One region of the Arthrobacter sp. CAL618 genome, then DNA from elsewhere that is predicted to be linked to it. Evidence: riboswitches for the same ligand, from Rfam matches in the RefSeq annotation. Region 1 holds a riboswitch; each other region holds the start of a gene.

Region 1 (3,237 bases):
CCAGCTGGTTCAGGTATTGCGTCAGCAACGGCTGGTCATAACCGTACTGACTCTTCATGGCGTCGATCGCTGATTGATCGACCGCTGAGTCGGCGGTCAGGAAAATTGTTACCGGATCGCTGGGCAGAAGCTGTACGGCGAGAAAAACCGCAGTGTAGGCGAGCCACACCACCAACAGGGCCTGTCCTATCCGTTGCAAGAGATAGCGGATCATGGACGCTACCCGCCGGTTTTCCAGGCACCCTGGAATACCGGGGCGGTGCCGGACGTGAATTCAATCTGGGTCCCGCTGTGGGCACCGTAAACCTGGACCTCGTCCCAGAGCACCAGGGAGTAGGCCTTATCCACCACCAACGCATACTGTTCCTCGGCCAGCAGCTCATCGCGCTCTTCGAGTGAGGTTGCCGCACGCTCGGCCGCGAAGATCGCGTTGAGGTCTTCGTCGCTGGTGTGCGTCATGGTGTTGTTTTCCGGCTCGAAGATCGGGCCGAGACCGCCGTAGATGAACTGTCGGGTGCCGAAAAACTCCACCGCTGGGTCAGGCATTGCTGAGGCGAGAAAGGTGTTGTCGCCGGCGCGGTTGTTGAGCTTGACACCAATCTCACGCCACTGCTGTTCAATCAGCTCGAAGGCCGGTTTGATGACAACCGAATTGTTGGAACTAGTGACGGTCACCTCGAGTGCTATTCCGTCTTTGGCCCGGATGCCGTCGGCCCCGACTTTCCAGCCCGCCTCGTCGAGCAGCTGCCGTGCTTCCTCGGGCTGGTATTCGAGTTCTTCGGACAGGTCGGTGAAGCCGGGTGCCCGGTGGTTCAGGACCGAGGCAGCCAGTTCGTAGCTGTCGGACAGGACGGTGTCCTTGAGACTTTGCCGGTCAATACCAATCTGCAGGGCCCGGCGGACGTTCTCGTCGGCCAGCTTCCCGCTGCCGACCCGGACCGCGGCCATGTTCACTGTCAGGTCCACGCCCTTCGCCGGGAGAACCTGATTACCGGTCGCAGCGAGGGTTTCCTCGTCCACCGGCTGGAGGCCCCTCACCAGGTCGACCTGCCCCGACTGGACCGCCCCAGCACGATGGGCGACCTCCGGCAGGTATTTGACGACGACCTTGTCGAGGTACGCGTCACCCTGGTTGTCAGCGGTTTCCGGCGCCCAGGCGTAGTCCGGGCGCTTGGCCAGTACTACTTCCTCATCAGGCTTCTCGGACTCGAAGGTGAAGGGTCCGGACCCGGATATCTGGGAGATGGCTGATTGCCCTGCCGCATCCAGCTCAAGTGTTGCGGGGGACACCAACCCGGCGGTGACCGAGGTGGTGGCCCGCAGGAAGTTCGCGTTGGGGGAGGACAGCGTCACCAGCACCTGATCAGCACCGATCACCTCGGCCGACTCGTACCCGGCGAAGTCCACGTTCGGTTGAATCTGGGCCGCCTCAATCCCAAAGCCCTGGGCGTCGAGGTTCAGTTTGACTGCCTCGGCGTCTACCGGAGTGCCATCACTGAACGTCACATCGGGTCGAATGGTGAAGGTGAACTCGGTTGCGTCTGCGTTGGCGGAGAACTCGGAGGCTATCCAGGGGACAATCTCACCCTGGTCGGCGTCGAAATACGTCAGGCGGTCCAGGACGCTGTTGAGGACATTGGACTTTTCATAGAACCTCGCGGACTGGGTCTGCCAGTTATTGATGGGGGTCACCTCGGCATATACCAGGGTGCCGCCCTCGACCGGCTGTCCACTGGCCACACTTTCACCCGGAGCGGTAGTGGCGGTCGAACCGCAGGCGGTGAGCGCCACTGCCGTAAGGCCGATGAGCGCCGCTACCCGCAGGGACCGCCGGCGTGGACCGGGGTTGGGCGGTAGGACGTTGTGGTGTGAGACGGTGCGGGAAATCATGTCGATCCTCTCAGTCGTGATCGAGGTGCCCTACCCACGCACGCTGAAGCATCTGACCGCCAGGAATGGGGTCGACACCAACGGGGGATAAAACTTTCTCCATCGGTCCTGGCAGTAGCACCGGCCCCGAGGGGTGGTTGCTGCGGCTTCAACGAGCCAGGTCTCTCAGCCGCTCTGGATGGTTGTTCAGTCCGGGGGAGCGATACCCTGCGGACTACGGCGATCTAATCGCATAATGATGGGGCGATCAAGAAAGTCCTGATCCGTACGACTTCCGACGCAACATTCAGCACTGGCAGGCCGGTGCAGGTGGGTATACATTTCGGTATGAGAGAGATCAGCACGGAGTGGCGGGTGATCGATAACGTTGCGACGGCATGGTTCGACGCGCGTTCGCTGACCGTCGAATCCTCGAATCCGTCTGGGATGAGAATATTCTGGCAGCGCGTGCTCGACTGCGCGCCTGCTGACGACGGCGGTTTGGCGGATCCGTTACGGCTCGACCCCGCGCTACGGATCAACGCGCTACGGATAAAGGCAAAGAGTTGGTGACCGTCAGTAGCTCATAGTCTTCGCCGGTGGGTCTTTATCTCGCGTCAGGTTGGCGGTAAAGGGAGTTCCCGGATCCGCTGCTGAACCCTTCCCGGAAACGCCGATAATCTACATTATGTCAACTAACGGAAATCTGGTGGTCAGAAACACGAGTCTTCGTCATGGTCATTTTGATTCGCGCGTCAGAGACGTTGGTGTCCGGCCACTGCTCAGAGCGCACCTCAATTCCCGATGCAGTTCCCTGGCGGACAGCTGCGGCGATTGATACTGCGGTCACCACATTAACTTGCTCCCCTGGGCCGATGACGTAGCCCTCAGCCGGTTCGGCCTGGTCCAGTATGGCTTGAACCTCTGGGTCCTTTGTTAACGTCGAGCTCACGCCGAGGGTAGTACCTGGGCCTGACTGCATCGGAATAATGTAGGCGTCCTCCACCACCATGTCCTGAGCATCCAGCAGCTTCACTTCCGTGACGGTGACCGGCTGATCTCCGTTGTTGGTAATTATCTCACCGACGAGGGTTTTCCCCTCGCTTGGCGGCACATCCACAAAGCACATTTCGTCGGTGCCCCCATCAGTGAGGACGCTGGAATATCCCGGGCTGACGGAGCAGCCGGCCCCTGCCATCAGGAGGGCAAGGGCGAGCAGGGTGGTCGCACTGTTTCGCTTCGCATGCATTCTGTCCTCGGTTCAGCGATTCTTGCGGGGCTTCAGCAATTCCAACAACCCAGCTGGAACAACCTCGATCTCGGCCCCAAGCCCGGCCGCGCCGCCCTCGAAGCTAAACACTCCGAAGT
Region 2 (3,237 bases), on a different contig from region 1:
GGGTAGCCAATGGCCAGAACAATACGGCCAGCACCGGCGCAAGGGTGGCACCATTACGCAATGTCCAAGCGAGGACGTTCCACCAGGCGGCCTGTTCAGTGCGCAAGAAAGCGAACACAATCATCAGGACGGTCAACAGGACAAGCGACCACCGGGTGTACCGCACCAGGTCATCCTCGCTGGCGTTGGGACGCAGCGCCCGACCAACGTCACGTCCGAGGCTGGTTGCACCCGAAAACTGGCATGGGCCCGCCCAGCTCAGGGCGCAGGCCCACACTCCCAGGAAGAAGACACCAGCCAGCGGCGCGGGAACCACCTCAGCGATATAGAGCGATACCGCCACCAATCCCAGGTCCTGTGACGGAACGACAATCGCAGCAGCGGTACCCAGCAAAGCCCCAATGACGATGAACGGGATGCCGAGACCCGCAGCGTAGAGCATGCCCTTGCGGCCGTCTTCGGGTGTGCGGCAGGACATGGTCATCTGGAAGGCGGCCTGCGCCAGAAGAACATTGACAATGAAAGTACCGAACCAGGCGGCAATCAATGTCACTCCCGCCGAGGACATATCCAGCATCTCCGGCTGATCCACGGCAAGCTGGCGGATGCCATCGATGCCCGGATTGATAAAGAATGCGAGGATTCCAACGGCGAGCATGCCGATGAAAACCACACAGTTGGCGGTCTGGGTGAAGGCAACAGCTCGCATTCCGCCTGCGGAGAGGAACACAAGGAGCAACAACGCCGTCACGATGATGGCGGCGTGGATTGAAAGACCGGTGAGAGCGTGCAGCGCGGAGGCAAAAGCGATGGCCGTCGCCACTGACCACATGGGGAAGGTCAACGCCGTGATTGACCCTGCAATCGCCTGGGCTTTCCGACCGAACCGCTCCCCGATCATTCCAGTCACCGTTACCACCAAGCGTTTGCGCAACGGCTTGACGAGAATCAGGGCGATAAGGAGAACCTGCACCGTTTCCGCCACTCCATACCAGATAGCTGATATCCCTGTTCGGTAGCTCAGCTCCATGATGGCGATATAGGAGGATCCTGAAAACAGGCCCGTAATACAAAACGCCACGGTCCACGGGCTGAAGGTCCGGCTACCGACGAAGAAGCCCTCCCCATGATCTGCCCGGTTACGAGCGGCCCGGCTCGTCAAAGCCAGAAGTAGCGTGTACCCGACGGCAAGGCCGAGCGTCCAAAGTCCCGCGCTGGTCATGCCTCCGCCCCGGAAATCAGCCATACGAGGTTAAAGTCAACACCTGCGTCTCGCACCAAGTTGATGGCCGGACACCGCTTTTCGACCTGCCGCTTGAAGGTATCCAACTCTGATTCTGGAACCGGCGTGCGCAGATTCACCGTCAACGCGAAATTCTTAAAATGAGGGGAGACGTCCGCCGTCCCCCGGAATCCCCGAACGTCCTGCTGAGCTTGGGAAGAGGTATCGATGGCTTCAACGACGATGCCCAGTTCCCGTGCCACGGTTTCGATAACTACGGTGACGCAGCCGTTGACCGCTCCAACCACATACTGCATGGGAGTTGGGGATTTGTCGTTCCCGCCCACAGCAACAGGCTCATCGGTCCGGAAGGTAAACCCTCGAGTTTCAACGAGGGTGGTCATTGAGCCTTCCCACCTGCCCGTGGCCCGGACACTTTTGAGCCACTGGCCAGGGTCCCGTTCAGCGCTTGCCTTATTAGCGGACGCGGTAGGTACAGTCATTTCACTCTCCATCGGTCTGGCGGTAGCACCTTATCGAAGCCTGAGGCTCCAATGGGTTGCTGCGGCGTCATCGATCCAGATCTCTCGGCCGCTCGGGATGGTCGTACACAACTAAAGCCGGTCCGGTTTGATTCACGCAACTTCCACAGTTGGAATTACGGCGTGTGACAAAGGAGTGCAGCCATGAAGTCGAAACGCTCCCAGGCGGCGTATCTACGCCACTACCTGCACGCACGCTAACTTACGCGCCAGATATCCCCGCAGAGCGAGCCTAGGACACAAGCCCACTAAACGGGCCTCACTACCGTTCGGGCTGACAGCCGGCGCTCCCGACCGGTCGTCGCCGGAAACCACTCTCTTTTTTGCTGCTGTCCTTCGGATCATGCGTCCCCGCTGCACTACCCAACTCAGCTGCGCTGAGCGGGCCTGGAACCAAACAATCTGATCGGCGCTCCGACGTCGCTTATTTCCTCCCAGATTTCCCGGCACACAGACCGCCCTACGGGTTGACCAGCCCAGAGGAGAACAGCTCCGCGATGCTTCGCCAGCAGGCAAAAACAATGGGGGAGGGGACCAACACCGCACACACTCAAAAGCCCCAAAAACCCCGGAAATAAGCGGATCTACCCTATTAAAGTTGACCGGAAATCGGTAAAATTAGAGGTAGTAGCACAGCAGTTGACTCTTACTAAAACCGCCACGAAACCAAGGACTGAGCGCTATGACTCTCACCATTTACACAAAGCCCCAGGGATGCTTTGGCTGCACCAAAACCAAAGAACTTTTCGCCAAAGCCGGCATCGCGTTCACAGAGGTCGATATCACCACCAACGACCAAGCACTGGAATACATCAGCGAAGAACTCGGTTACTCCCAGGCCCCCGTCGTCGTCTACGAAAAAGACGGCTCAGAAGATCACTGGTCAGGACTGAACCCCAGCAAAGTCCAGCACGTCATCGAGCTACACAACACCTAAGTAAGACACTCATTTCCTCAAATACTCACCAGCAACGACAACACTAAAACCGCTACGAAAGGTAGTTGATCCTCATGGCAGGCGAAACCATCATCACAGTCATTGGAAACCTCACCGCAGACCCCGAACTCCGATTCACCCCCAGCGGCTCAGCAGTCGCGAACTTCACCATCGCCTCAACGCCCAGGGCTTTCGACCGGCAGACCAACGAATGGAAAGACGGGGAAACCCTCTTTTTGCGCGGCTCCGTGTGGCGCGAATCAGCGGAAAACGTCGCTGAAACCCTCACCAAAGGAACCCGAGTCATCGCACAGGGACGCTTGAAGTCCCGCAGCTACGACACCAAAGAAGGCGAAAAGCGCACCGTGATGGAACTCGAAGTCGATGAGATCGGCCCATCACTTCGCTACGCCTCAGCTACCGTCAACCGGCGCCAGGCGAGCAGCGGGGGAGGGCAAGGCCACCAGGGCAACAACAACCCCACAGGGCAGCAGCAAGACCCGTGGGCGGCACCCGTCAACAGCGGACCCACCAGG
Region 3 (3,237 bases), on a different contig from region 1:
GCAACTTGCCGGCCGGTCACACGAAAGGGTGCAGTTAGATTTCCACCAGGCCGTTGGCAGTCTGGAAGGTCACGGACATGATGCCGGGAGTGCCATTGGGTGCCACCCACTGCACAACAACCTCATCGAGCGGCTCGGTCGCCGGCGTGCCCAGCCATTCAGCAATCCGGTCGGGGGACCCTGCAATGGTCAGCGAATCGAGGCGCACTGTAGCGGGTCGGGCCTGTGAGGGGTGCAGGGCCTCAGTACCGTCGTCCCACCGCAACATATAGGGGACCTGGGGATCAGCGATCAGCCCCTTGATGCCAATCTGCTGCCAGGTGAGCTCCTGACCGTCAGGAAATTTGCGGTTGCCCGGGACGGCGCTACGACCGAGGCGTTCCTCGAAGGGGGCCAGATCATCCACAGCAACACACCAACCCATCCAGCCGCCGCCAGCCTCGGACCGGGCGCGAACCGCCTGGCCGAAGGGAGCTTTGTCGGAAGCCGGGTGGTTCAGCACCTCAACAACTTCGAGATATTGACCGTTCAGCATCGGGAAAATCATGTTCCTGGTGCCGAAGCGGGGATGCACACCACCCTTCACCGGGTCGACGCCGAGGGCATCGGCGATCCTCCCCGCAGTTGCTACGAGGCCGTCGGGTTCACAAGCATATGAGACATGGTCCAAGCGCATGGCCCTAGTTTGGCACTTTGTGATCTGTGTCTCGACTTAGGCTACCCTTACCGACGAAAAGGCGTCTCACGCCACCCCGGGCAGCCATCAGAACGATGATCAGCGCCGTGACCTGGAAGAAGCCACCCAGGTACACCGCATCGCCGAAGAGGAACGCCACCAGCTGGAGCACCAGGAGTTTGCTTCCGGGAAGCACCAGCAGCAGGGCCCCACCATTGATCACCCGGGGGAGAACCCGCTCAGCCGTACGGACGCGGGTCAACAGGGCCTTCTTCACCCGCATCACCAGTTCGAGCACCAGCTTCAGCAGCGCAGCGGTCAGCAACGCCAGGGTGAACGTCTCGGAAATCACCGCGGGAAACAGTTGAATGAACAGACCCAGGACGACGAGGTAGACAAAAACATCGACGAGATCGATTGGGCGGATCCGCATGGCGCAAGCTTATCGGGCTGCTGGGGGTAGATCAGGGTCTTTTTTGCCACGGACTTTCAGATACACGGACGTTCACATATTTGCGTCGAAGCTGCGTTTTCGGGTTATCTAGGAACAGGTCACGAGTGCCAGCACGGAGCGGAACACCCCGCTCCACCAAGCCCCGGCTTGCTGGACGGCAACCCTCCTTCGCGGTGGGGTGCCCCGGGTGACGACCAGGCGGCGGACAGGGTGTCCGGCGCAAGCGCGGATTCCGAGGTGGGCGATACCAGTGACAACTATTCACACCGCACAACAGGACCGGGCCCAGGTGACACCTGACGGCGTCGTCCGCTCACTCGGTCTGGGCCCCTTCACCTGTGAAACCGGGGGGCACCTGCCCGAGATTACGCTCGCCTATGAAACCTGGGGCACCCTCAACGACGATGGGTCCAATGCCGTCCTGATTCAGCATGCACTGACCGGCAGCTCCCATGTTGCCCGCGGCGATTCGACCGAAGACGGTTGGTGGGACCAGCTGGTGGGCCCCGGCAAAACCATCGACACCACCAGGTATTTTGTCGTATCCATCAATATGCTCGGCGGCTGCTATGGCTCCACCGGACCTGCGTCAGGGGACCCCGACGGCGTCCCCTGGGGCTCCCGATTCCCCTACCTCACGGTCAGGGATTCGGTCCGGGCTGAGGCCCTCCTGGCTGATGCGCTCGGAATCGATCGGTGGCATTCGGTGATCGGGGGGTCGCTCGGCGGCGCGAGGGCCCTGGAGTGGGCTCTGGTGTACCCGGAGCGGGTCGAACGGTGCGCAGTCATCGCCTGCACTGCCGCAAGCTCGGCAGAGCAGATTGCCTTCGCCCAGGCGCAGCTGCAGGCTATCCGGTTGGACCCGGGATTCGCCGCGGGGGACTACTACCCGGGCACAGGCCCGGTCGCCGGGCTCGGGCTGGCCCGGCGCATCGCCCACATCACCTACCGGTCCGAGCCGGAGCTGGAGCACCGCTTCGGTCGGGCGGCACAGGGTGCAGAGACACCCTTCGGCTCGTCGGACCCGGCAGCCCGGGGCAGATTTCAGGTGGAAAGCTACCTTGACCATCAAGCCAGCAAGCTGGTGGAACGGTTCGACGCCAACAGCTATCTGGTGCTGACCGAAGCACTTATGGGGCATGATGCCGGCCGGGACCGCGGTCCCCTGCACCTGGCGTTGCGGGATGCCACCGCCGAGTTCTTCATCGCAGCGGTTGACTCGGACCGGTTGTATTTCCCCAGCCAGTCCCACACCCTGGCACAGGCCTTGCCGGGGGAGGTGCCCGTCCACACGATCGTCTCACCGATCGGCCACGACGCCTTCCTGACCGAGATTCACCAGCTCGATCAACGCCTGCGGGAAGCCTTCTACACCGATCACTAGTGAATGACCGGGGCTTAGCCGCCGACGCCGGGGGGCATCCCGGGGCCAAAGATCGGAGCGGCATCGGGCCTTTTCGCCAGTACCCCGTCGCCCGAGGACTGGCGGCGGAGCCGGCGCAGCACCCAGGGGACGAAGTACACCTTCGCCCACACCAGGTCCTCCGTCCGCGCGGCGCGCCAGCTCTGATGGGGCAGCGGCTGCGGTTCGAGCGGCGTCAGGGAATGGGGTACCGCGAGGGTTTCCAGCACCATCATGGCAATGGTGTGATGACCCAGCGGGGAAAAGTGCAACCGGTCTCCATCCCACATCTGCGGGTTCACCAGCTGCCGGAGCGCCCACATGTCTGCGATCAGGGCGTCATGCCGGGCGGCGATGATCCTCAGGTTCTCGTTGAAAATTGCCGTCTTGGACCTGAAGTTGCCCAGCACCGAATCTCTCGCGTCGGGGCCAGCGAACAGGACCACCGTCGCCTGATCCGCGCTGAGCGCCTCAACGGCACCGTCCAGCCGGGCCGCCAGCTGGTCCGGGTCGCCACCCGGTCGGATCAGGTCGTTGCCGCCAGCCGAGATGGTGATCAGGTCCGGTTTCAAGGCCAAAGCCGGTGCAACCTGCTGGTCCACGATCTGGTGCAGCAGCCGGCCACGAACGGCGAGGTTGGCATACGCGAAATCCTCCCGGCTCCTGCTGAGTTCTTCAGCGACCCGGTCGGCCCACCCCCTGTTA

Evidence for each region. A riboswitch is a leader RNA that binds a small molecule or an ion and turns the genes downstream of it on or off. The one in region 1 is predicted to bind S-adenosylmethionine.
Region 2: another riboswitch for S-adenosylmethionine. It lies ahead of K728_RS0108430 (OsmC family protein); the one in region 1 lies ahead of K728_RS0109700 (ABC transporter substrate-binding protein).
Region 3: another riboswitch for S-adenosylmethionine. It lies ahead of metX (homoserine O-acetyltransferase MetX); the one in region 1 lies ahead of K728_RS0109700 (ABC transporter substrate-binding protein).

What each region holds. Positions count from the first base shown of each region.
Region 1 covers NZ_ASZW01000160.1:16,235-19,471, reverse strand. Annotated here, with positions in the region: gene K728_RS0109705 (ABC transporter permease) at 1-214, opposite strand, end outside; gene K728_RS0109700 (ABC transporter substrate-binding protein) at 220-1,890, opposite strand; SAM riboswitch class I at 1,987-2,075, opposite strand; gene K728_RS0109690 (hypothetical protein) at 2,218-2,442, shown strand; gene K728_RS0109685 (hypothetical protein) at 2,561-3,118, opposite strand.
Region 2 covers NZ_ASZW01000138.1:2,505-5,741, reverse strand. Annotated here, with positions in the region: gene K728_RS0108435 (sodium:solute symporter family protein) at 1-1,222, opposite strand, end outside; gene K728_RS0108430 (OsmC family protein) at 1,219-1,626, opposite strand; SAM riboswitch class I at 1,731-1,829, opposite strand; gene K728_RS0108425 (glutaredoxin family protein) at 2,447-2,701, shown strand; gene K728_RS0108420 (single-stranded DNA-binding protein) at 2,776-3,237, shown strand, end outside.
Region 3 covers NZ_ASZW01000162.1:30,606-33,842, reverse strand. Annotated here, with positions in the region: gene K728_RS0109965 (VOC family protein) at 35-676, opposite strand; gene K728_RS0109960 (hypothetical protein) at 681-1,109, opposite strand; SAM riboswitch class IV at 1,227-1,362, shown strand; gene metX (homoserine O-acetyltransferase MetX) at 1,381-2,514, shown strand; gene K728_RS0109950 (SGNH/GDSL hydrolase family protein) at 2,529-3,237, opposite strand, start outside.